Regions from separate parts of the Clostridium cochlearium genome, predicted to be linked through region 3. Evidence: a T-box and tRNA genes for the amino acid it is inferred to sense, from the RefSeq annotation. Region 3 holds a T-box; the other regions hold tRNA genes.
The links. The T-box of region 3 lies ahead of argS (arginine--tRNA ligase). A T-box ahead of a tRNA ligase gene usually reads a tRNA of that ligase, here a tRNA-Arg.
Positions count from the first base shown of each region.

Region 1: it encodes a tRNA-Arg, which carries the amino acid that the T-box ahead of argS (arginine--tRNA ligase) is inferred to sense. The anticodon was not compared.
Region 2: it encodes a tRNA-Arg, which carries the amino acid that the T-box ahead of argS (arginine--tRNA ligase) is inferred to sense. The anticodon was not compared.

Region 1 covers NZ_LT906477.1:17,687-26,137, forward strand. Annotated here, with positions in the region: gene CKV72_RS00075 (UPF0182 family protein) at 1-65, shown strand, start outside; gene CKV72_RS00080 (hybrid sensor histidine kinase/response regulator) at 122-2,359, shown strand; gene CKV72_RS00085 (NAD(P)/FAD-dependent oxidoreductase) at 2,410-3,795, shown strand; gene CKV72_RS00090 (DUF1667 domain-containing protein) at 3,811-4,188, shown strand; T-box leader at 4,235-4,439, shown strand; gene serS (serine--tRNA ligase) at 4,489-5,769, shown strand; tRNA gene CKV72_RS00100 (tRNA-Ser) at 5,900-5,990, shown strand; tRNA gene CKV72_RS00105 (tRNA-Ser) at 6,019-6,109, shown strand; tRNA gene CKV72_RS00110 (tRNA-Arg) at 6,160-6,236, shown strand; gene CKV72_RS00115 (spore germination protein) at 6,342-7,808, shown strand; gene CKV72_RS00120 (GerAB/ArcD/ProY family transporter) at 7,825-8,451, shown strand, end outside.
Region 2 covers NZ_LT906477.1:26,738-35,188, forward strand. Annotated here, with positions in the region: gene CKV72_RS00125 (Ger(x)C family spore germination C-terminal domain-containing protein) at 1-977, shown strand, start outside; gene CKV72_RS00130 (phosphatidylserine decarboxylase) at 1,004-1,894, opposite strand; gene CKV72_RS00135 (TetR/AcrR family transcriptional regulator) at 2,035-2,601, shown strand; tRNA gene CKV72_RS00140 (tRNA-Arg) at 2,696-2,772, shown strand; gene CKV72_RS00145 (nucleoside deaminase) at 2,899-3,339, shown strand; tRNA gene CKV72_RS00150 (tRNA-Ser) at 3,344-3,436, shown strand; gene CKV72_RS00155 (hypothetical protein) at 3,543-4,109, shown strand; gene CKV72_RS00160 (Spo0E family sporulation regulatory protein-aspartic acid phosphatase) at 4,304-4,519, shown strand; tRNA gene CKV72_RS00165 (tRNA-Ser) at 4,618-4,707, shown strand; RNA gene ffs (signal recognition particle sRNA large type) at 4,719-4,984, shown strand; gene CKV72_RS00175 (DUF4250 domain-containing protein) at 5,108-5,296, shown strand; gene dnaX (DNA polymerase III subunit gamma/tau) at 5,324-6,979, shown strand; gene CKV72_RS00185 (YbaB/EbfC family nucleoid-associated protein) at 7,051-7,392, shown strand; gene recR (recombination mediator RecR) at 7,420-8,016, shown strand; gene CKV72_RS00195 (DUF2508 family protein) at 8,223-8,451, shown strand, end outside.
Region 3 covers NZ_LT906477.1:747,007-755,457, forward strand. Annotated here, with positions in the region: gene CKV72_RS03645 (GntR family transcriptional regulator) at 3-686, shown strand; partial or broken gene CKV72_RS03650 (thioredoxin domain-containing protein) at 867-2,917, shown strand; T-box leader at 2,970-3,172, shown strand; gene argS (arginine--tRNA ligase) at 3,229-4,920, shown strand; gene CKV72_RS03660 (ribonuclease H-like domain-containing protein) at 5,026-5,823, shown strand; gene CKV72_RS03665 (FeoB-associated Cys-rich membrane protein) at 5,858-6,010, opposite strand; gene feoB (ferrous iron transport protein B) at 6,025-7,788, opposite strand; gene CKV72_RS03675 (FeoA family protein) at 7,763-8,044, opposite strand; gene CKV72_RS03680 (transposase) at 8,275-8,451, shown strand, end outside.

The DNA.
Region 1 (8,451 bases), 730 kb from region 3:
AATGGGGGAAATATGGGGAATATATTAAAAAACTAGGAAATATATTGGAATATATGGTAAAATAAACTTATATTACTTAAAAAATACTTGTAAAAAATAAAATATATATGAGAGGTACAGTATGGAATCCTTGTATGATAAAATGATGAATTGTAATAAAAATAATAAAATACTATATATAAATACAGATTTTATTATTAAAAATAACAATACAAAAGTAATTAGGGATTTTATTTTATATTCTATAAAAAATGGAGAAAAAACTTTTATATTTACAGATGATTTTTTGTATACAGATTTAAAATTAGTTTTTAATAATAAATACAATATTATAAAAGATTATTTAAATAAAAATATTTTAAGTATTAGATTTTATAGTAAATCTAATGTACTAGATGATTTAAATAAATTTTATAAAATATTAGAAGAAGAAATTAAATATAGAAATAAAATCAATATAATTTGGGATTTTAAAAATTTATCTAGATATATTAATAAGATGAAAAAAATTAATATGTATATATCAAAACTAAATTTCAATGATGAGGGAAAAATTAGAAATTTGGTTTATGTTAACAATTATTGCAATTTAAATATGTTTGAAGATTTATATATGGAGTTTGAAAGTATTATTGTATTAGACAGAGATAAGGAACTATATTTTGATGGCAATGAAGATTTATCTAAAACTTTATGGCTATTGAATTCAAATGCCCAATTAAGATATCAAAATGAAAATCTTCTTTCTTTTAATAGTACTTTTTCTAATATGCCTAAAACTTATAATAAGGCTGAATTTACCCAATTAGTAATGAAAAAACTAAAGGAAATATGTAATATAGATTTTTGTATTATGTATAGTAAAAATAAATTAAAAGAAAATGTACTAGGATTAGATAGTTATTTAGGTATTACTAAAAAACACAAGTACTATATTATGAATCATAGAAATTTAATATTATATCAAAAATCTATAAATAAAGATACATTAGTTAAAGAAACAAGTAAATATATAGATTTTACAAAAATAGAAGATAAAGAATTAAAAACAATATTATTACAAGAATTAGATATATATTCTGTAATTACAATTTATGTTGAATATTATGACTTAACTAAAGGTGTAATTTCTATAGGAAGATATGGACATAATAGGAGAATGATAAAAGAGGAATTAAGACATTTGAATTCAATATGTAAAAGTGCATTTTGTATTATACAAGAACAAAATAAATTTTTTGAATTACAAAATAAATTTATAGAAAGTGAAAAATTAAGGGCTATGGGAGAAATGGCGGCAGGAATAGCACATGATGTTAATAATGTTTTAACTCCCATAGTTGGAAGTATTCAACTTTTAAAGGATAATAATGAAAAAGATAAGAATCTAATTAAACAATTAGAGGTTATAGAAATATGTGCTTATGATGGTATGAATATAACTAATAAAATTAAACGTTTTACTAAAAAATATAACTTAAATTATGGGTTAGAGACTTTTAATATAGATAATATAATAAGAGATTCAATAAATCTTACTAAAAATAAATGGCTTACAGAAAGTGCCTTAAATGGTATAAACATAAATGTGATTTCAAAATTAAATTCTAATGCAAAAGTTAAAGGAAATGAAACTGAAATAAGAGAGGTCTTTATAAATATAATAAAAAATGCCATAGATGCTATTTCGGAAGAAGGCTACATAGAAGTAACATCACAGGTAAAGAAGAACAATGTAATAATAGAATTTAGAGATAATGGTGTAGGAATGAATAGAGAGGTTATAAAAAGAGCCTTTGAACCTTTCTTCACTACAAAGGGTAAAAAAGGTTCAGGATTGGGATTAAGTGTTTCATATAAAATAATACAAGATCATGGAGGCACAATGAAAATAGAAAGTAAGGAAGATTTTGGAACTGTATTTTACATTGAACTTCCAATTTGTGATTATATAAAAGATATTAATTTTAATAAAAAGAATGTTAAAGTTAATTTTCAAGGAAATGTATTAGTAGTGGATGACCAATATGAGGTAAGAAAAATTATATCAGATATGATAAAATCTATTACAAAAGCTAAAGTTAAAATTTGTGATAATTCTAATATAAAAAATGAAATAAAGAAGAGAAATTATGATATAATAATTTGTGATTTTTCTATGCCAGGATTAAATGGGATACAGATATCCAATATAGCTAAAAATATAAATAAAGATATATTCTTTTGTCTCATGACAGGTTGGTTAGGGGATTTTGACGAAAATATGATAAAAAATATAGATCATATTTTAAATAAACCAATAAATCTTGATAAGTTAAAAAATATATTCATAACTTATGAAAATTACAGATATAAATAAATTTATATAATATACTTACTGATATTAACTTACCGAAGGGAATGAAAGTAGTGGATTACGATGTACTCATATTAGGAGGAGGCATAGTAGGATGTGCTATAGCCTATGAATTGTCCAAGTATAGTTTAAATATAGCATTAATAGAAAAGGACTATGATATTGCTGATGACGTTGCATTATTTAATTCTTCTATAGTATATGATGGTGTAGAGAGTAAAGATACTTTAACTGCTAAATTAGAGATGATGGGAAGTAAGATTTTAGATGAACTTTGTCCTAGAATTAATGTTCCATTTAAAAGAAGAGCGTCTATATTAATAGCTCAAAATGAAAATGATGTAAATAAGTTGCAAAATGTATATAAAAGATCTAAAGATAGGGAAATTGATGATGTATATTTAATGAATAAAGAAGATGTTAAAGGTCTTGAGCCATATTTGAATGTGGAAGTAAAAAAAGCATTATATTCTAAAAATACAGGTATAATATGTCCTTATGATTTAGCAATAGCTTATGGAGAAATTGCTTTTGATAATGGAGTTAAGTTTAGATTAGAAGAGGAAGTATTAGATATAGAAAAAATTACAAAAGGATTTAGAGTAGTAACAAATAAAAATAAATTTACTTGTAAAATGGTTATAAATACCACACCAAGACAAAATTATAATATAGATAATTCTAAAAATCTTAGAAAATCAGAAGGATATTTAAATTATTTTATATTAAATAATGAGAATAATTATAAACATAATAATTTATTATTTATACTTGGAAAAAATGAAGAAGACTTATTTAAAGTTCATTCATTACAGGGAAATACTATATTAATATTAAAATCTAAAAAATGTATATCTTATACTGAAGCATTAGTAAAAGTTAAAAATATAGTTTCCAATATAGATGAAGAAAAAATAGATATATTTTATCAAGAACCATTTTACAAAGAAAGTGCTATAATAGATGAAAGTTTAGTGGATACAGGATATATAAAAATATTAAGCAAACATTATGGAGAAGTAACAATGACTCCAGCTATAGCTAAAATGGTATGTGAAACAGTTGTAAGTAATTTAAATTCCATGGTAAAAAAAGATTTTATAGATAAGAGAAGAGAAGTTTATAGATTTAGGGATTTATCTAATGAAGAAATAGATAAAGTAATAAAAGTAGATAAAAGATATGGAAATATAATTTGTAAGTGTCAAAAGATATCAGAAGGGGAAATAATAGATGCAATTAGAAGACCGTTAGGAGCTAGAACTCTTGAAGGTATAAAGAGGAGAACAGGAGCTACATATGGGGAATGTAGAGGATCTGGATGCTTAAATAAAATTATAAAAATACTTGCAAGAGAAACAAATAAAAAGGTAACAGAAATAGTAAAAGACTCTAAGAACTCTGTAATAATAGGAGCAAGAATAAAAGAATTTGATTAAGATAAGGGTGATACTATGGTTAAAAGCTTTTTATGTAAAGAATGTAATAATAAATGTGCTATATCTATTGATATATATGGTGAGAATAAAGAATATATGGATATAAAAGGAAATAAGTGTGAAAAAGGTATAGAGCAGGCAAAAAAGGAGAAAGAAAATAATAAAGATATTTTCACTAGCATAGTCAGAATAAAAGGATCAGATAATTATAATGTAGTTCCAGTAAAAAGCAATAAACCTATTGATAAATCATTATGGGTAGAATGTTCTAAGGCATTAAGTATGCTCCATGTGGGTGCTCCTATAAAAATAGGAGATGTGGTATGTAAAAATTTATTAAATACAGGTGTAGATATAATATGCACAAAAAATATTAAAAAGTATAAAGATTGATTTGACAATAGCAAATTTAAAATATATAATAAAAGTTAAATTCATATTAAAACCTATGAAAAGGCTAGTAGCAATATAAAAGTAATTAGAGATTCAGTGGTTGGTGAAAACTGAAACTATTTATTTTGTGAATCCACCTTGGAGGGATTGTGATAATAAACAATACGTTAAGCACGTTAAGCTTATATTCAAAGAGGATTAATTATGTATTAATCAATTAGGGTGGCAACGCGGAGTCTTTCGTCCCTTTTATAGGGTGAAGGACTTTTTTTAATATAAAAATATAGGAGGGCACATAATATGCTAGATTTAAAAAGAATAAGAAATAATCCAGAAGAAATAAAAAAGGCATTGGCAGATAGAGGTGAAGAATTTGATGTATCTGTTATAGATAAAATAATACAATTAGATGAGGAAAGAAGAAGTATATTAGTAGAAGTTGAATCATTAAAAAATAAGAGAAAGCAAGAATCAGCGAAAATACCTCAATTTAAAAAAGAAGGAAAAAACGTAGATGACATAATGACTGAAATGAAGGAGCTTGCAGGAAAAATAAAAAAATTAGATGAAAAATTATCAGAAATTGATGGAAATATAGAATATATAATGTTGAGAATACCTAATATACCAAATCCAAATGTTCCTAATGGAGATTCAGATGCAGATAATGTTGAAATTAGAAGATGGGGTGAACCTACAAAATTTGAATTTGAACCAAAAGCTCATTGGGATTTAGGGGTTGATTTAGGTATATTAGACTCTGAAAGAGCTGCTAAAGTTACAGGATCAAGATTTACTTTTTATAAAGGTTTAGGTGCTAGACTAGAAAGAGCGGTAATAAATTATTATTTAGATACTCATATAGATGAACATAATTATACAGAAGTTTTTCCACCATATATGGTAAATAGAAAGAGTATGATAGGAACAGGTCAACTTCCTAAATTTGAGGAAGATGCTTTTAGAATAGATGAATATGATTACTTTTTAATACCTACAGCAGAGGTTCCAGTAACAAATTTATATAGAGATGAAATATTAAATGGTTCAGATCTACCAATCAAACATGTTGCATATAGTGCATGTTTTAGATCAGAAGCAGGATCAGCAGGCAGAGATACAAGGGGACTTGTAAGACAGCATCAGTTTAACAAGGTAGAACTTGTTAAATTTACTAAACCAGAACAATCCTACGAAGAGTTAGAAAAACTAACAAATGATGCAGAGGAAGTGCTACAAGGATTAGGAATACCTTATAGAGTTGTGAGGATATGTAAAGGAGATTTAGGTTTTACAGCTGCATTAAAATATGATATAGAAGTTTGGATGCCAAGTTATAATAGGTATGTAGAAATATCAAGTTGTAGTAATTTTGAAGATTTCCAAGCAAGACGTGCCAATATAAAATATAGAGAGAATGCAAAAGATAAACCTAAATTTGTACACACATTAAATGGATCTGGAGTAGCAGTGGGTAGAACAGTTGCAGCCATATTAGAAAATTTCCAACAAGCTGATGGAAGTATTGTTATACCGGAAAAGTTAAGATCTTATATGGGTGGAAAAGAAATAATAAAGTAGTAAATAATATAAGTTAAATAGAGAATTTATCTTAATATATAAGATAAATTCTCTAAAATAAAATAAAAATTTTAAATTTATATTGACAATATGATTAAAGACTGATATAATCGTTTATGTCATCAAAAGTGGAAAGATGGTCGAGTTGGTTTAAGGCACCGGTCTTGAAAACCGGCGTACGGGTGACCGTACCGTGGGTTCGAATCCCACTCTTTCCGCCAATTTTATAATGATTTAAACGTAGAGCTTGGAGAAATACTCAAGAGGTCGAAGAGGCGCCCCTGCTAAGGGCGTAGGTCGGGTAACCGGCGCGAGGGTTCAAATCCCTCTTTCTCCGCCATAGCACCTAGTGAACTAGGTGCATTTTTTGAAAAAATATAAATAATATGCGCACCGGTAGCTCAGTTGGATAGAGTAGCTGGCTACGAACCAGTTGGTCGGGGGTTCGAATCCTCTCCGGTGTACCATAAAAGGGTTTTCACGAATATTCGTGAAAACCCTTTTTATATAATGAATATAAAATAACTATTAGGATAAAATAAATGTATTAACAATAATATGGTGATAGATTTATGTCAAACAAATATAACATTGAGGAAAATATAAACATTATAATAAATGAATTAAATAATAATAGTGAATTAATAATAAAAAGATTTCTAATTGGAATAAAAAATCCTATAGATGTAGCTATCATTTATATAAATGGTTTAGTAAATTCTGATCTTATAAATAGAGATATACTGAATCCTCTAATGATAGAGATAAGGGAAGATTTATCGGAAATATTATATTTAAGTGATTACCTTTGTAAAAAATATATATGTATAAGTGATGCGCAAATAGAAGAAGATGTAAGAAAAGTTGTAAACCAAATAAAAAATGGGAAAACTGTATTAATAATTAATCAATGTAAGGACTATATACTTATGGATACTAAGGGGGGAATGTATAGACAAATATCTGATGCGCAAAATGAATCTTCTATAAGAGGGCCTAGAGAATCTTTTATAGAGAATTTTGAAGTCAATATAAGTTTAATAAAACGAAGAATAAAAGATAAAAATTTAATTATAGAGAAAACTGTTGTAGGAAAGAGGACTAAATCAAATATAGCTATTATTTATATAAAAGATATAGCAGACTCTAATATTGTAGAGTATATAAAAGAAAGAATAGCTACTATAGATATAGATTCTATAGCAGCATCAGGTACATTAGGACAATTAATAGAAAATCACACCTATAGCGTATTTCCACAGTTTTATATAACGGAAAGAGTTGATGTAATACAATCTAATATTTTAGAAGGTAAAATAGCAATTATATTAGAAGGAGCAACTCAGGTAATAAGTGCACCATCTTTATTTATTGATTTCTTTCAAGCAGTAGAAGATTATTATGAAAGATTTATAGTAGCTTCTTTTTCAAGAATAATTAGATTAGTATGTGCTTTTATAGTAATAACATTACCATCTTTATATTTAAGTGCTATTAAGTATAATTTAGAGATTATACCAGTTAATTTTGTAGTACCTATATTAAGATCTAGAATAGGAATTTCATTAAGTCCTTTTTTTGAAATAATTTTAATGGAGCTAGTTGTAGAAGTTCTAAGAGAAGGTGGACTAAGACTTCCTAATAAAATTGGTCAGACATTAAGTGTAGTAGGAGGAATAATAATAGGACAAATGGCAGTAGAAGCTAAAGTTGTAAGCCCTGACACACTATTAATTGTAGGAATAGGTGCAGTGAGTACTTTTGTAATTCCAAACTATGAAATGACAATAAGTATAAGATTATTAAGATTTCCAATGTTGATAATATGTAATTTATTTGGTTTATTAGGAATTGTACTGTTTTGGTATGTTATAATGGTTCATTTATTATCTTTTGATAGTTTTGGAATACCTTATATATCCATGAATCCATCAGATATGAAAGACATTTTTATAAGAGCACCTGTACAATATTTAAATAAAAGACCTAAAGATATTGCTGCTAAGGATAAAATAAGACAAAAAACTTCTAAAGAGTAATATAGGAGGTTTAAGTTTGAAAAAGAAAAGTGATTTGTTAACCTCCATAGAATTCTTTACCATAATTGTTGGTAGTATGATGGGAATAAAAGTATTAACGTTACCTAGGGATGTTTCAAGTTGTGCATATGAAGATAGTTGGATATCTATATTAATAGCATCAATATATCCTATATATTTACTAATATTAGGTATTCATATATCCAAAAAAGAACCAAATCATAATATATTATATTTAAGTAAAAAGCATTTTGGAAATATATTGGGGAATATTTTAAATTTCTTTTTTTCGATAACGTTATTGTTTTATGTTTTTAATTTATTAGTTACAGTAAGTTATATACTAAGCAACTATTTATCCTATTTTTTACCACAAAGTAAAATTATTATACTTATAGGAATAGTTTTATTATATACAGTTTTAAAAGATTTTAAATTAATATCCAGATTAAATTTATATAATTTTTTTATAGTTATATTGTTATTATTAATTCCAATAACAGTATTTAAAGAAGGAAGTATATTAAATATACAACCCGTATTTAAATCTAATTTTAATAGTTTAATAAGAGGTGCTTACTTAGCATTACCATCTTATTTTGGATTTGAAATATTTTTTTTAATATATCCATATGTAAATAAG
Region 2 (8,451 bases), 720 kb from region 3:
ACGAGCCTGTATATAAAATACCAATAAGTTATTATTTGTTTCAAATTAATGAGAATATAACAAGTAAGGTGAAAACTGGTGAATCAATATCTGTGTTGGAAACACGATCAAAGAGACAAATGAAATTGGATAAAAAGTTTTTTATAGGTTTAGAAAAAGTTTTTTTATTTAATGAAGAGATGGCTAAAGATGGAATAGATAATGTTATAGAATTAATTTTTAATAGTACAAAAATGAATGAATATGCTCATATAGCAGTTTGTAAAGAAAAATCATCAGACATATTAGCCCATAAGATAGAAGGATATGTAAGCTCTGCAGATTATATAGAAGGTATATTGAAGAGCTTAAAATTTGGATACTTTTTTGAAGATGAGTTTAAAATTATAGATATATATACACGTATGTTATCTGAAGGAAGAACTGTTTTAATGCCATATATTGAAATGTGTGAAGAAGATATAGTTGTTACAGGGCTTGCTTTATTTAAAAATTATAAAATGATTAAAAAGTTGAATTTGCAAGAAGTAAAAATTCTTAATATATTAACTAGTAAAAATGGAAATGGAGAATTAGTATTAATAGATAAATTTAATAGACGTATAAGTGCATCTGCATTAAGCAATAGAAAGGTAAAAGTATGGAAGGAAAAAGATAAATTTAAATTTTTAATAAATATAAATTTAGACCTCACTATAGAAAATGATCAATTTGGTAAAGGAATATCAACATATAATAATAGTTCAGAAAAGGTAATAAAAATGTTTAATGAACTTGTTGAAAGGCATTGTAAAGATTTTATTCGTAAGATGCAGGATGAATATAAAATAGATTTGCTAGAATTAGGAAGAATAGCAGCAGCTAAATATGGAAGAAGAACGGGAGTAGACTGGGATGAAGTAGTAAGCGATAGTGAAATAGATATTAAAGTTAATAGTAAAATTGTAACCACAGGTAAAGGAAATTTTAAACATTAATTAATTTTAAAAAAGGATGAATAAAATTAATCATCCTTTTTTTTACCTATTTTATCACCTACTAGAACTTTGCTTTCATAGCCTAAATTACTTTGATTTATTATATCTTTATCTATAAATATCTTATTTTTTTCGAAAAACAATATTATTGTAGAACCACCAAACTTAAAATAACCTTTTTCTTGCCCTTTTGAGACTTTTTTATTAGGATTATAAGTTTGAACTATAGTTCCCACACAGGTTGCACCAATCTCTATATATAATATATCTCCAAAGTTATCCGATTTTAAAATACTCCATTCTCTTTTATTTTTACAAAAAAGACTAGGTATTTTTTGTAATGCTATTGGATTTACAGAATAATAATGTCCGTTAATCTTAGTTGTTTTAGTACATATGCCACTGTCTACAAAGTGAAATCTATGATAATCTGTAGGACATAGTCTAAATATTAAACAACTTCCATCTCTATATTTTTCACATAATTTATTGGAATTTAATAATTCTTCAAAAGAATAATAGGAACCCTTAACTTGAATTATTTTTTTTATATCTATATTTTCAAAGGCTAAAACTTTACTATCAGCAGGAGATATTAAAATATTATTATTACCATGTATGGTTCTAGAATTTGATTTTAATTTTCTTGTAAAAAATTCGTTAAAAGATTTAAACTCATTTATGGATTTTAATGATTCATCTATATTTATATTAAAATTTTCTATAAAAGATTTTATTTTTAACTTACTAATTTCCATATCACAGTATTTTCCATAAAAATAAGAAACAAATTTATTCTTTGTGATAATATTTAAAAGTTTATTATTTTTTGAATTATACAATAAATTGAGTAATTTTTCACCAGAAACTTTTTCTATTTCATAAGATTTAGTTTTTCGATTATAAAATTTAATCATTTTTCCCTCCTAATATTATAAATTATGATAATATAATTATAGTTTATATAGTTTAATTAGCAACAATATAATTAAAATATATAAACTAGTAAATAGTATATAATATACTTATAAGTAATTGAGTTCGGAGTTGATAAATTATGAATAAAACCAAAAAACTTATATTTAAAGCAGCAATAAAAATTTTTTCACAGAATGGATATAATGGAACAACTATGGATGATATAGCAAAGGAAGCTAATGTGGCTAAGGGAACTTTATATTATCATTTTAAAAGTAAAGAAGAAATATTTAAGTTCATAATTGATGGAGGTATGGATATTATATCTGAAAAGTTGGAAGATATATCTAAACAAGAAGGAGATTCTATTTCAAAATTAAAAGAAGTCTGTAAAGCCCAGCTTAGTGTAGTGTATGAAAATAGAGACTTTTTTAAAGTTATAATGAGCCAATTGTGGGGAAGTGAAATAAGGCAACTTGAAATAAGAGAAAAGATAGAAAAATATATAAAAGATATAGAGAAATATATAAAAGATGCAGTAAAAGAAGGAACTATAAAAAATGGTGAAACATATTTTATGGCTTACGCAATATTTGGTATGTTATGTTCTACATCAATATATGAACTAATCAATGAAGATAAAGAAAAAATAGATAAAGTAGCAGATAGTCTTATGGATTATATACTTAAAGGAATAGAATCATAAGTTTAAAGTAAAAAATTCATAATATAATACTTTATCTGTATTGACAAAAAAAATAAATTATAATACACTTAAGGATGTTAGGATATAGTTATTTGCGCTCGTAGCTCAGTTGGATAGAGCAGTGGTTTCCTAAACCACGTGCCAGGGGTTCAATTCCTCTCGGGCGCACCAAATTAATTTATATTAATATAAAATTAAGATTAAAGAAGTGATTTTAAGCGTTAAAATAAAATTATAAAAGTTCGCTTATAAATCACTTTTATACTATGAAATTATTTTATACAAGAGAGTATTTATATGATAAAATATTTTATGAAGGAAGCGGTTTTAGAGGCTAAAAAAGCTTTAAATGTAAATGAGGTACCTATAGGAGCTATAGTTGTAAAAGGAAATAAAATAATAGGCAGAGGATATAATTTAGTGGAAACATTAAATGATCCATTAGCTCATGCAGAAATTATAGCTATAGAACAAGCATGTAAAAAAATTAATAATTGGAGATTAAATGAGTGTCATATGTATGTTACTTTGGAGCCATGTCCTATGTGTGCAGGCGCTATAGTACGATCTAGAATATCTAAAGTATATATTGGTACATTTGATCCAAATTCTGGGGCTTGCGGTAGTGTTATAAATTTACTACAAAATGATTATTTAAATACAAATATAGAAGTAAATTGGTTATATGATAAAGAAAGTAGTATATTATTAAAAGAGTTTTTTTATAATAGAAGATAAATATGGAGAGATGTCCGAGAGGTCGAAGGTGGTGGTCTCGAAAACCATTATACAGTAAAATACTGTATCGAGGGTTCAAATCCCTCTCTCTCCGCCAATAAGCAATAAAAACTTACCTTTTTAAAAAGGTAAGTTTTTATGTTTTAAAAAGGAATAAATAAAGAGAGGTAGAAATATATATTAAAAGATTGGGGGCGCTGTAAATGAATATGAAAGAAGAAAAAAAAAATAACTTTTTAATGAAAGATACTTTATTGATATATATAAATAATTATAATTTATCATTGAAAGTAGAATATGATTGCTTCGATAAGAAATATATAGATAATAATTATAAAATATTATCAGATACAATATATAAAAGCTACCAAATACCTAAAGATTATTTTGGTGTAATAGTATCATTTAAAAAGGATATGAATAAAAAAAATTTTTATTATGAATATGCAGATATAAGCAAAGGTAAAATAAGAGGGTATAAATATGAAATATATGAATTAAATGAAGGCAATAAGTTATTTAATAGAGTGTATGATGATACTAAGGAAATACTCATAGACAAGTTTAATATTAAAAATAACAATAAAGATGTAAAATATAAAAGTTTTTATAAAAAACAAAGTTATGGAAATGTTATAGTAGAAAATGATTCAGATAAAATAGTATTTAAAAATAATGAAAGTTATATTAATATAAAAGAATTTATAAAATCAATATTAAGTTATGAAGGATTTTTAATACGAGTACAGGTTATAAAACCAAATAATTAGACTAAATTATAACAATATGAATATTTATAGTAGAGACTATTGTAGAATAATGTAGAATTTAAAGAAAAAATAATATTGATTATATTATAAATAACATTTTTTGTAGAAATTAAAACATTTACTTAAAATTACAATAATGATATACTATATATGAGAATTGTTTAATATCCACCATGTAAAAAGGAGGATTTTAAATGGGAAAAAATTATTCAATCTCTTGTGAAGAAAAAGATATTGGAGTTTATAAGATTACAGATATAGAAAAAGAAATTGATTATGCTAGAGATATGTTAAATGAAATTTCATGTGATATAGATGATTTAGAAAAAAATGAGGAAATATTAAAGATAAGTCAATATATGGATAAGCTATTAAATGAGTATTTTACTATTATAAATAATAATAAGTGAAAAAATACTTTTTTTAAATATGTATTGAAATTATATTATTTATGTAGTATAATGATGAATGTGTTGATAAATGAATATGTTATTCATGAGTAAGTTGTGGAGAGATGTCCGAGAGGTTGAAGGAGCACGCCTGGAAAGCGTGTGTAGGGGCAACTCTACCGAGGGTTCGAATCCCTCTCTCTCCGCCATTAAGACTTTGCCGTGCTAGACGGGGAGTTAGCGGTGCCCTGTACCTGCAATCCGCTATAGCAGGGTTGAATTCCTCGATTGAGGCTATATTATGTAGGGTCTGACCTATATAAGTGGCGTTGAGAATTGGGTCCCACGCAACGGAAACTCATGAAACCCGTCAGGTCTGGAAAGAAGCAGCGGTAAGTGATAATTTTCGTGTGCCGTGGATAAACCTGGTTTGAGTTAACTATATAGGTAACGTCTATATGTTATAAGCCGAAGCGAGGTGCACGGTTTTAATTTTATAATTGATGGTATATACGCACAATAAAGTAATTTATTGTGCGATTTTTTACATTATTGAAAAATTAAAATTTTTAATATAAATATTACTTTCTAAAAATGAGGTGTATTTTATTGGATAAAGATAGCATAACCAATATGGATCCCAATATATTATTAAGTTTAATTAATACAAAACTCCGTAATGAGTTTAAAGATTTAAAGGATTTAGTATCTGCTTATGATTTAGATGAAAAAGTTATAGTAGAAAAATTGATCAATATAGGATATAAATATAATGAAAGAAAAAATCAATTTTTATAACAAATGCTTATTTAAGAGGTGAATTATATGGCCTATACAGCTTTATATAGAGAATGGAGGCCTAGTACATTTAAAGATGTGGTTGGACAAAAACATATAACCGTAACTTTGAAAAATCAAATAAAAAATCAAAGAATAGCTCATGCATATTTATTTTGTGGAACTAGAGGAACTGGTAAAACATCTACAGCAAAGATTCTTGCAAAGGCTGTAAATTGTCTTGATTTACGTGATGGGGAACCTTGTAATGAATGTGAAATGTGTAAGAAAATAAATTCAAATATGTTAATAGATATAGAGGAACTGGATGCTGCATCAAACAATAGTGTAGATAATATAAGAAGTATAATAGAGGAAGTTTATTATCCTCCAAGAGAAGCTAAATATAAAGTATACATAATGGATGAGGTTCATATGTTAAGTACTGGAGCTGTTAATGCATTTTTAAAAACTTTAGAAGAACCTCCATCTAATGTAATATTTATATTGGCTACAACAGATCCTCAAAAGCTTCCAATAACTATACTTTCTAGATGTCAAAGATTCGATTTTAAGAGAATAAAAAGCGAAGAAATATTTCAAAGACTAAGATTTATAGTTAATGAACAAGGATTTTTTGCTGATGATAATAGTTTAAGACTTATATCTAGAATATCTGATGGTGCTATGAGGGATGCTTTAGGAGTATTAGATCAAGTTATTTCTACAGGTAATGGAAGAGTAGAATATGAGGACGTAGTATCTATATTGGGACTTATTACCAATGAAAATTTAATAAGGCTCACAGATAGTATAATAAAAAAAGATATTGAACAATGTGTAAAAATAATAGAAGAGATAATATTTAGTGGAAAAGACAGTAATAATATTATAAAAGATTTAATATTACATATGAGAAACTTATTAATCATAAAAGTGAGTCAAAATCCATATGAAGTTTTGGATATGTCAGAAGAGAATATAAATCTTTTAAAAGAACAAAGTCAAAAAGTTAGAGTAGAAGAAATAATGAGATTTATTAGGATACTTCAAGAGGCAGAAGAACAATCAAAATGGGTAAAGCAAAGTAGAATATATCTTGAGCTTGCTATTATAAAAATGTGTAAAATAGAGTACGATACTTCAAAAGAAATAATTTTATCTAGATTAAATATGCTAGAAGAATCTATGAAATCAGGAGAAATAAAAGTAGCATGTGAAAGTATAGTATCAAGTAAATCAGAAAATAAAAATGAATTTAAAAAAGATGATATAAATACAATGGAGTATGTTCAATCTAAAAATTTAAAAAATCAAAATATAATCAGACCTGTAGATAAATTTAATCCAGATTCCAAAATTAATATAGATATAGTTAAGAAATATTGGAAAGATATATTAGAAACATTTAAGGGTAAAAGACTTATGGTAATATATGCATCATTAATGACGGCTATACCAATAAAGTGTAATGATGGAGAAGTTACACTCATGTATAGCAAAGAATATGCTTTTAATAAACAGAGATTAGAGAAAGAAAATAATAGGCAAATAGTAGAAAATATTTTTTCACAGGTACTAAAAGATAGAGTTAGAATAAAATATATAGTAGAAGATGAAAAAGATGAGGTAATAAAACAAGATCCAGAACAAGTTCTTAAAAATACTTTTGGAGAAAATATAGTAGAAATAATAGAAGAATAGTGTAAAATAAGTTTATAGCTTATATAAAACTTATAAAAACAATAAAAGAAATCATAAGGAGGAATATTTAAATGGCAAGAGGAGGAATACCTAATTTTGGTGGTGCAAATATAAATAATTTAATGAAGCAAGCACAAAAATTCCAACAACAAATGGAGGAAATGCAAGGCCAATTAGAAAATAAAAAATTCGAAGCAAGTGTAGGTGGCGAGGCGGTAATAGCTATAGCCAATGGGAAAAAAGAAATTGTAGATATAAAAATAAAACCAGAAGTAGTTGATCCAGAAGACGTAGAAATGCTAGAAGATTTAATATTATCTGCATGCAATGAAGCTTTAAAAAAAGCTGAAAATGAAACTGCAAATGAAATGAAAAAATTAACTGGAGGAATGAACTTACCAGGAATGTTTTAATATACTCAAAACTGAGGTGGATGTGATTTGGAATTTTATCCAATAGCTATAGAAAAACTTATAGAAGAATTTGCAAAACTTCCTGGTATAGGTAAAAAAACAGCTCAAAGATTAACTTTGTATGTTTTAAACTTGCCTAAAGATGAAGTAGAGGAGTTTGCGAATGCTCTTACCAAAGCAAGAGGAACAATAAAATATTGTTCTATATGTGGAAACTTTACTGATAAGGATCCTTGTGCTATATGTAGTAATCCTAATAGAGATAAACATACTATATGTGTAGTAGAGTATCCAAAGGATATAATGACTATGGAAAAGGTGAGAGAATATAATGGGATGTATCATGTGTTACATGGTACAATTTCACCAATGGCAGGAAGGGGTCCTAATGATATAAAGCTTAAAGAACTTATTTCTAGAATAAATGGAGAAATAAAAGAAGTAATTGTAGCTACTAATCCTAATGTAGAAGGAGAGGCTACAGCTATGTATATATCTAAAATTTTAAAGCCTTTAGGAGCAAAAGTTACAAGAATAGCTCATGGTATACCAGTAGGTGGGGATTTAGAATATGCTGATGAAGTTACCCTGGCAAAAGCTTTAGAAGGTAGAAAAGAAATATAGTAAATTTCAATGATATGTTGTTTAATAGTGATAAAACTTGATTAAAATCCCGGTAGTATTTATAAGAGAAATCTTGTAGATTCTTCCGGGGTTTTATTTTTAATATATTTAACTAAATAAATACAATAAAATTTTTATGAATAAACCTTTTACTTCATGTCAATGATGTAAATAGCATAAATATATAAAGTAGGAGGTTTTTATGTATGAATAATGGATTTATAGAAACGTTAAAAAAGGATAAAAATTATTCAAAGGAAGAAAAAGATATAATAAAATGCATTATGGAAGCAGAACGAGAAATAGAAACAGCTAGAATGTGGTTTGAAGTTGCAAATGAACCAGAGCTTATTGATTATGCCATATATTCAGAACAAGCAGCAAAATCAAAGTATATGTATTTTTTAAATAAGGCTAAAAGTAAAAATATAAAAA
Region 3 (8,451 bases):
GCGTGTTAATTAACAAAAAAACTTTAAGTGATCAAATTTATGATATATTAAAAATGGAAATATTAAAAAGAAAAATTCCTTTCGGAACAAAACTTGTAAATAGAGCATTACAAAAGAGATTTGGAGTTAGTTCATCGCCTATTAGAGATGCTATAAATCGTTTGAATCAAGATGGACTTATTACATCTATTGATAAAACTGGAGCTACAGTAGTTGATTTCGATTATGATTTTTTTCTTGAAGTTAATGAAGTGCTTTTATATGTAGTCAATACTGGTATAAAATTATCTTTCGAAAAATCTGATACTGAAGAAGTTTGTAAGCATTTAGAAGAATATTTATTACTTCAAGAAAAGTGTATAGGAACTGATGAATTCTATGATTACGATTATAAATTTCATAAAACATTTATTGAATACTCTAGAAATACTAGATTAAAAAAGATTTTTAAAGAATATAATGTCCTTCATGAAATGCTTGTAAGAAGTTATTATGAACCTGAAACGTTTCAAATTCAAGAAGATAGTATTAAAATGCATAAGCAAATAATAAATGCATTTAGAGATAAGGATTACCAATTAGCAATGATACTTACTGAAGAACATTATAAAGGTGCCGAACAAATCTTTAAGAAAATACTTCAGCAAAGAAAAGAAGAATTGGAAGAAGAGGATTCTTGTGATTAAAATAAATTATTATTTAGAAAATAGAAATGCACTTAGTAATTAGTATAAATTAGTTACTTGGTGCATTTTTTATAAAATATAAATTAATAAGAATAAATCAAAGTGAGCATTACTTTTGAATAATTTCCTATTTAAGGGGTAAATCTATAATGAGTATAAAATTAAGGAGGAGGTGGTGCTATGAATCTAAATAGTAAACCCAATAGATTAATAAATGAGAAATCACCATATTTACTTCAACATTCTTATAATCCAGTAGATTGGTATCCATGGGGAAATGAAGCTTTTGAAAAAGCAAAGGCTCAAAACAAACCTATCTTTTTATCTATTGGGTATAGCTGAATTAGGTTCGTCGTTGCACATGCCATTGGTGTCATGTAATGGAGAGGGAATCCTTTGAAGATGAAGAAATTGCTAAATTATTAAATGATAATTTTATTTCTATAAAAGTGGATAGAGAGGAAAGACCGGATATTGATAATATATACATGACCTTCTGTCAAGCAGTTACAGGAAGTGGAGGGTGGCCTTTAACCATAATAATGACTCCTGATAAAAAGCCTTTCTTTGCTGGAACATACTTTCCTAAAGATGATATGTATGGATTAAGAGGACTTATGTATATTTTAAAAGAAATGAGTAATCAATGGAAAAATAATAGAGAAGGTATATTAAATTCTTCTGAAAAGCTATTAAAAGACATCACACAGTATATATCAGTATCACAAAGGGAAGATTTAAATAAAGAAGTTATAAAAGAATGTTTTGAATCATTAAAGGAAAGTTACGACCCTATTTATGGAGGATTTTATGATGCTCCTAAATTTCCTACAAGCCATAAACTTATGTTTCTTTTAAGATACTATAAATTATACAAAGATGAAGAAGCTTTAAATATAGTAGAAAAAACTCTTAAATCCATGTATAAGGGTGGAATATTTGATCATATAGGATATGGCTTCTCAAGATATTCCACAGATGATAAATGGTTAGTTCCTCATTTTGAAAAAATGTTATATGACAATGCAATGCTTATAATAGCTTATGCTGAAATGTATCAAATAACTAAAGAGGAGTTATACAAAGAAATAGTAGAGAAAACAGTGTCCTATGTAATAAGGGATATGAAAGATAAAGATGGGGCTTTTTATTCAGCGGAAGATGCAGATTCTGAAGGAGTAGAAGGTAAGTTTTATTTATGGACTTTAGAAGAAATAGAAGATATTTTAGGAAAAGAAGATGCAAAACTTTTTTCAAAATATTACGGAATAACAGAAGAAGGAAACTTTGATGGGAAAAATATACCTAATTTAATTGAAACATCTCTAGAAGATTTAGAACCAGGTGTAAAAGACAAATTAGAGGAATATAGAAAAGTTCTATTTATTAATAGAGAAAAAAGAATACATCCTCATAAAGATACAAAAATACTTACCTCTTGGAATGGTTTAATGATAGTAGCTCTTGCTTATAGTGGAAGGGTTCTAAAAAGAGATGACTACATAGAAAGTGCAGAAGAAGCCTTAAAATTTATAATAGAAAAATTAGTGGATAAAAATGGAAGAATATATGTAAGATATAGAGATGGAGAGAGAGCACACAAAGGACATCTTGAAGATTATTCATTTTTAATATGGGCTCTTATAGAACTTTATGAAAGTACATTTAAAACAGAATATATAAAGAAGGCATTAAAAATTAATAGTGATATGATTGAACTATTTTGGGATGAAGAAAATCATGGATTTTTTCATACTGGAAAAGATGGAGAAGAATTAATATTAAAAATTAAAGAAAGTTATGATTCTGCAATACCATCAGGGAACTCTGTAGCTATGTATAATATGGTAAGACTTAGTAAAATTACAGAAGACAGCAAATTAAATAAAATAATTCAACAAAACTTAAGCTATTTTTCAGGAAGAATAAAAAGAACGTTAGAGGCACATACTTTTTTCTTAATATCCTACATGCATTATGTTTTAGAAAGTCAAGAAGTTGTTATAATAAAAGGAGAAGATGAGGACATATTTAAAGGTATGATTAAAATAATAAAAGAAAAATACAATCCTTTCTCTATGAATATTTTAAAGGATAAAGAAGCAGAAGAAGTAATGCCAGAGTTAAAAGATAAAACGAGTATAGAAAATAACACCACAGTGTATATATGTAAGAATTTTGCCTGTGATAGTCCTATAACTTCAATAGAAGATTTAATAGATAGGTATTGACAAATATGAAAATATAACACTATAATATAGTTTAGACTAATTTATAATAAAATTAAATTCTATGAAGGGGAAAGTAACTTTTTCTTTCTTTTTAAGCGAGCAGGGGATGGTGGAAGCCTGTAAAAGAGGATTAAGAGAAATAGAGCCTTAGAGAAGTTTATCTGAACTAATAGTAGGATAAACCGCTAAAAGCGTTAAATTTTTAAGAGGACTTATGTCAATTAGAGTGGTACCGCGGATAAAACCGTCTCTTTGTAATATTAAAGAGATGGTTTTTTTATATGAAAAAATAAATGTAGGAGGGTTATAAAATGAATTATAAACAATTAATAAGTGAAAGATTAAGTTCTATTCTAGAATTGCCTATAGAAGATTTAGAAAAACTTATTGAAATACCACCAAGACCAGAAATGGGGGATTATGCTTTTCCATGCTTTCAATTAGCTAAAAAATTTAGAAAAGCACCTAATGTTATAGCAGAAGAATTAAAGGACAAATTTGATAAAAATAGTTTTGAAAAGGTTGAAAACTTAGGACCTTATTTAAATTTCTTTGTAGATAAATCCATATTGAGTAAAAGTGTAATAGAAAAGATATTAGAAGAAAAAGATAAATATGGAGCTTCAAAAGTAGGGGAAAATAAAAAGGTATTAATAGAATACTCCTCTCCTAATATTGCAAAGCCTTTCCACGTAGGGCATTTATTTAGTACTGCCATTGGAAATTCCTTATACAAAATATTGACTTTTGAAGGATATGATTGTGAAAGGATAAATCACTTAGGAGATTGGGGAACACAATTTGGAAAGCTAATAGCTGCTTATAAAAGATGGGTAGACCAAGAGGCTTTAGAAAAAGAACCTATAAAAGAGCTTTTAAGAATATATGTTAAATTTCATGATGAAGCAGAAAAAGATCCTTCTCTAGAAGAAGAGGGAAGACTACACTTTAAAAGATTGGAAGATGGAGAAGAAGAGGAAGTTAGGCTTTGGAAGAGATTTAGAGAATTGAGCTTAAAAGAATTTAAAAAAGTATATGATATGTTAAATGTAGAGTTTGATTCTTATGCAGGAGAGAGTTTCTATGGCGATAAAATGGATGCTGTTGTAGAAGAAATAGATAAAAAAGGATTACTTGTAGAAAGTAATGGAGCAAAGGTTGTAATGTTAGAGGATTACAATATGCCACCATGTATAATTAAAAAATCTGATGGCGCAACTATTTACGCTACTAGAGATTTAGCTACAGCTATATATAGAAAAAATACATATGATTTTTATAAAAGTATATATGTAGTTGGATTAGAACAATCATTGCACTTTAAACAAGTATTTACAACATTAAAATTAATGGGACATAATTGGGCAGATGATTGCACTCACATAGGATTTGGTTTAGTAAGATTTACAGATAGAAAGCTTTCCACAAGAAAAGGTGAGGTTATATTCCTTGAGGATCTTTTAAAAGAATCTATAGATAAAACATTAGAAATAATAAATGAAAAGAATTCAGAGCTAGAAAACAAAGAAGAAACGGCTAAAAAAATAGGAATTGGTGCAGTTATATTTACTTATCTTAAAAATAATAGAGAAAGAGATATAGTATTTAGTTGGGATGAAATGTTAAGCTTTGATGGGGAAACAGGTCCATATGTTCAATATAGTTATGCTAGAGGAAAGAGTATTTTGAGAAAAGCAGGAGAAATAAAAGGTGATATTGACTATAGTAAATTAAATTCTAAAGAAGAGTTTGAACTTGTAAAAACTTTAGAAGGATTTAATAAATCCATACTTCAAGCTATAGAAAAATTGGAGCCATCTATTGTAACAAGATACGTAATAGAAGTTGCTAAAGCCTTTAATAAATTTTATAATCATAATAGTATTTTGAATGCAGAAGATGAAGAAATAAAGAAAGCTAGAATAAAACTTGTAGAGTCAACTTGTCAAGTTATAAAAAATGCTCTTAATTTATTGGGAATAGATGTAGTAGAAAAAATGTAAAGTAATTTATAAATGGCCTATATAAATAGATTTTTTATAAATCTATTTATATAGGCTGTTTTTATTGTATAATAGTATATGGACAACATTAGAGGAGTGAATAAGTTGATAGTAAATACAAAAAAAGAGGATATAAAAATACCTCTGAATATATTTAAAAAATATCATATGGATGAAATAGCTTACTTTGATATAGAAACTACAGGATTTGATAGGGAAAATAATAATATAATACTTATATCTTTGGGATGGTATGAAGATTATTATAATTTTAGAATAAATCAGTATTATGCTGAAAGTTTACAAGAAGAATATGATATATTAAAAAGCTTTGGTAATGATATAAAAAACTTTGACATTTGGAGTTCTTATAATGGAATAGCTTTTGATGAACCATTCATAAAACATAGACTTCATAAGAAAAATTTAGAATATGATTTACCTAAAGAACACGTAGATTTATATAGGCATATAAAACCTTACTATAAAAAATTGGGAATGAAAAGATGCAACTTAAAAAGTGTAGAAAGATTTATAGGAATAAATAGAAAAGATGAAATAAATGGTGGGATTAGTGTAAAACTTTATGAAGAGTATTTAAGTACAGGAGATACGAATTTGAGAGATATTATAATGCTGCATAACTATGAAGATGTTTTAAATCTTCCTAAAATATTTAAATTAAGATATAAGATTGAAACAAATGATGATTTAGAAAGAGAAGATATTATTACAGATAAACAAAATAAATATTTACGTTATTTGTTAAAACAAAACCATGTAAGCATTAAATATAATGTAAGAAAAATGTCAAAAAGAACAGCTTCAAAACTTATAGGAGAGTTGTTGAAAGGTATAAAAGATGAAGAAGAGTTAAGAAAAATTATAAAAGAAAGCTATTAAAAACCTAGTATAATTATATACTAGGTTTTTAATGTTACTCATCTTTAGATTCTTTGTAACTTGAGCAATGTGAAGCAGAAGAACAACCACTGCAGCCACTACAGCCACCAGAAGCACTTTTTTTAATATTTTTATATAGTACATAAACAGCTATGGCACCTATTAAAAGGGCTATAATTGTTTCCATAAAATCACCTTCTTTTATATTAACAGTAAACCTATATTGTATACTATAAATGATACAATCCATGCTAAAATTAATTGATAAAAAATAGAAAAATACATCATTTTACTACCATATTCTTTTTTCATTGCAGCTACAACAGATACACAAGGAGTGTATAGCAGTACAAACACTAAGAAACTATAGGAAGATAAAACTGTAAAGTGGTTTGGTAATACTTCTCTTAAGTTGCCACCATATATAACGCCCATAGAACTTAGGATTATTTCTTTAGCAGTTATTCCAGTTAATATAGCAACTGAATTTTCCCAAGAACCAAAGCCTAAAGGTTTGAAAATAGGAGCTATTAATTTACCAATAGATGCTAATAAGCTATCATTCATTTCTACCATGCCTGTAAAGTTAAAATTAGATAAAAACCATATTACTACAGAGGCTGCAAAAATTATTGTACCAGCTTTTTTTAGGAATCCTTTTCCTTTTTCCCAAGTAAGTTTAGTTAAACTTTTAAATCCAGGCATTTTATATGGAGAAAGTTCTATTATAAAAGGTTCTTCATCTTTTTTAAATAGAGTGTTTTTAAATAATATTCCAATTAAAAAAGCTATTAAAATACCTAAAAGGTATAAGGAAAATACTATTAAAGTTTCATTGCCTGGGAAAAATACTGAAGCAAACAATGCGTAAACTGGTAGTCTAGCATTACAAGACATTAAAGGAACCAGTAGTGCTGTAAGTTTTCTATCCTTTTCACTTTCTAAGGTTCTAGAAGCCATAATTCCTGGTACAGAACATCCAAAACCTATTATTAAAGGTATGAAAGCTTTACCTGAAAGTCCCATTCTTCTCATAAGTTTATCCATTATAAAGGCAGCTCTAGACATATATCCGCTATCCTCTAAAAAAGATATTCCTAAAAACAATGTTAGAATAATTGGTAAAAATACAATTACGGAACCAATACCACCTACAATACCGTCTACCAACAATGATTTAAACCAAGGACTAAGGCTAGATAAACTACTATTTAAGTATGGTATAAGAGCATTATTAAGCCCTTCGTCTAGTAAGTCAGATAAAGGTTGTCCTACCCATGAAAAAGTAAACTGAAAAATAATATAAAGTATTGCTAAAAAAATAGGGTAAGCTAAAAATTTATTTAAAAGTAAATTATCTATTTTATCTGTAATACTAGATTCATCAGGGTTACAACAGACTACAGCTTTTTTTAAGACCTGTTCTATTAGAGAATAGGTTTCTTCTTCACTACGAAACTGAAATTCATTATCAACATAAATGCCAAAAAAATTATCTGTCATTAAAAGTTCTTTTAATTTGTCAATACCTGTATTTTTAGAGGCAGAAATAGGTATTACTTTAACTTTTAATTCTTTTTCTAGTAAATCAAAATCTATTTTAATGTTTTTTTCTTCTACTACATCCATCATATTTAATAGAAGAATAATGGGTTTTCTGAATTCTTTTAATTGATAAGTTAAATATAAGTTTCTCTCTAAATTCGATGCATCTACTATATTTAAAATAACATCTATATTTTCTGTGGATAAATAATTTTTAGATACTTTTTCTTCATTAGAATAAGTATCCATAGCATATATACCAGGGAGATCTACTATTTTTGCTATATTGTCCATGTATCCTTCCTTTTTTTCTACAGTTACTCCAGCCCAATTACCTACATATTGGTTAGAACCGGTTAGTATATTAAAAAGAGAAGTTTTTCCAACGTTAGGATTACCTACTAGCGCAGCAGTTATCATATATTTTTGCCATCCTTTCTACGGATTTAAGTGAATTTTCTATTGAAATATTTTTTGCATCTTTTTTTCTTAAAGCTAAATCAAAACCTCTTAAATTAATAATAATTGGATCACCAAAAGGAGCAACTTTCTTAACACAGACTTCTGTTCCTTTTATGCATCCAAGAGCTAAAAGTCTCTTAGCTAATTTATCATTATTACCAGATATAGTATCAACATATGCTTTCTCTCCAATTTTTAATTCGTTTAAAGTCATAGTAACCACCCCTTAATTGAAAACTATTATCAATTTCAAATATAATATATCATTTTTAAAGTAATATGTCAATGGAAAAATAGAGGGAAAAATAGAGGGACGGTTCTTGATTTAAATTAGATTAAAGATAAAAGGGAGAAGTAAAAAGATAAGAAGGGACGGTTCATAAAATAAATTTGAATAAGAAACTCATTTTATGTTAATAATTAAAATACAAAATATGAAATGAGGTGTTTTTATTGCCAAGAGTTAGAAGACAAAAATCAGAGGATGCTATATATCATGTAATGGTAAGAAGCATAACAGAAGTCCCCCTATTTAAGAAACATGAAGATAAAATTAGATATTTAAATAAGATGAGGGAATATCAAAAACAATATGGTTTTAAAGTGTATGCATATTGCCTA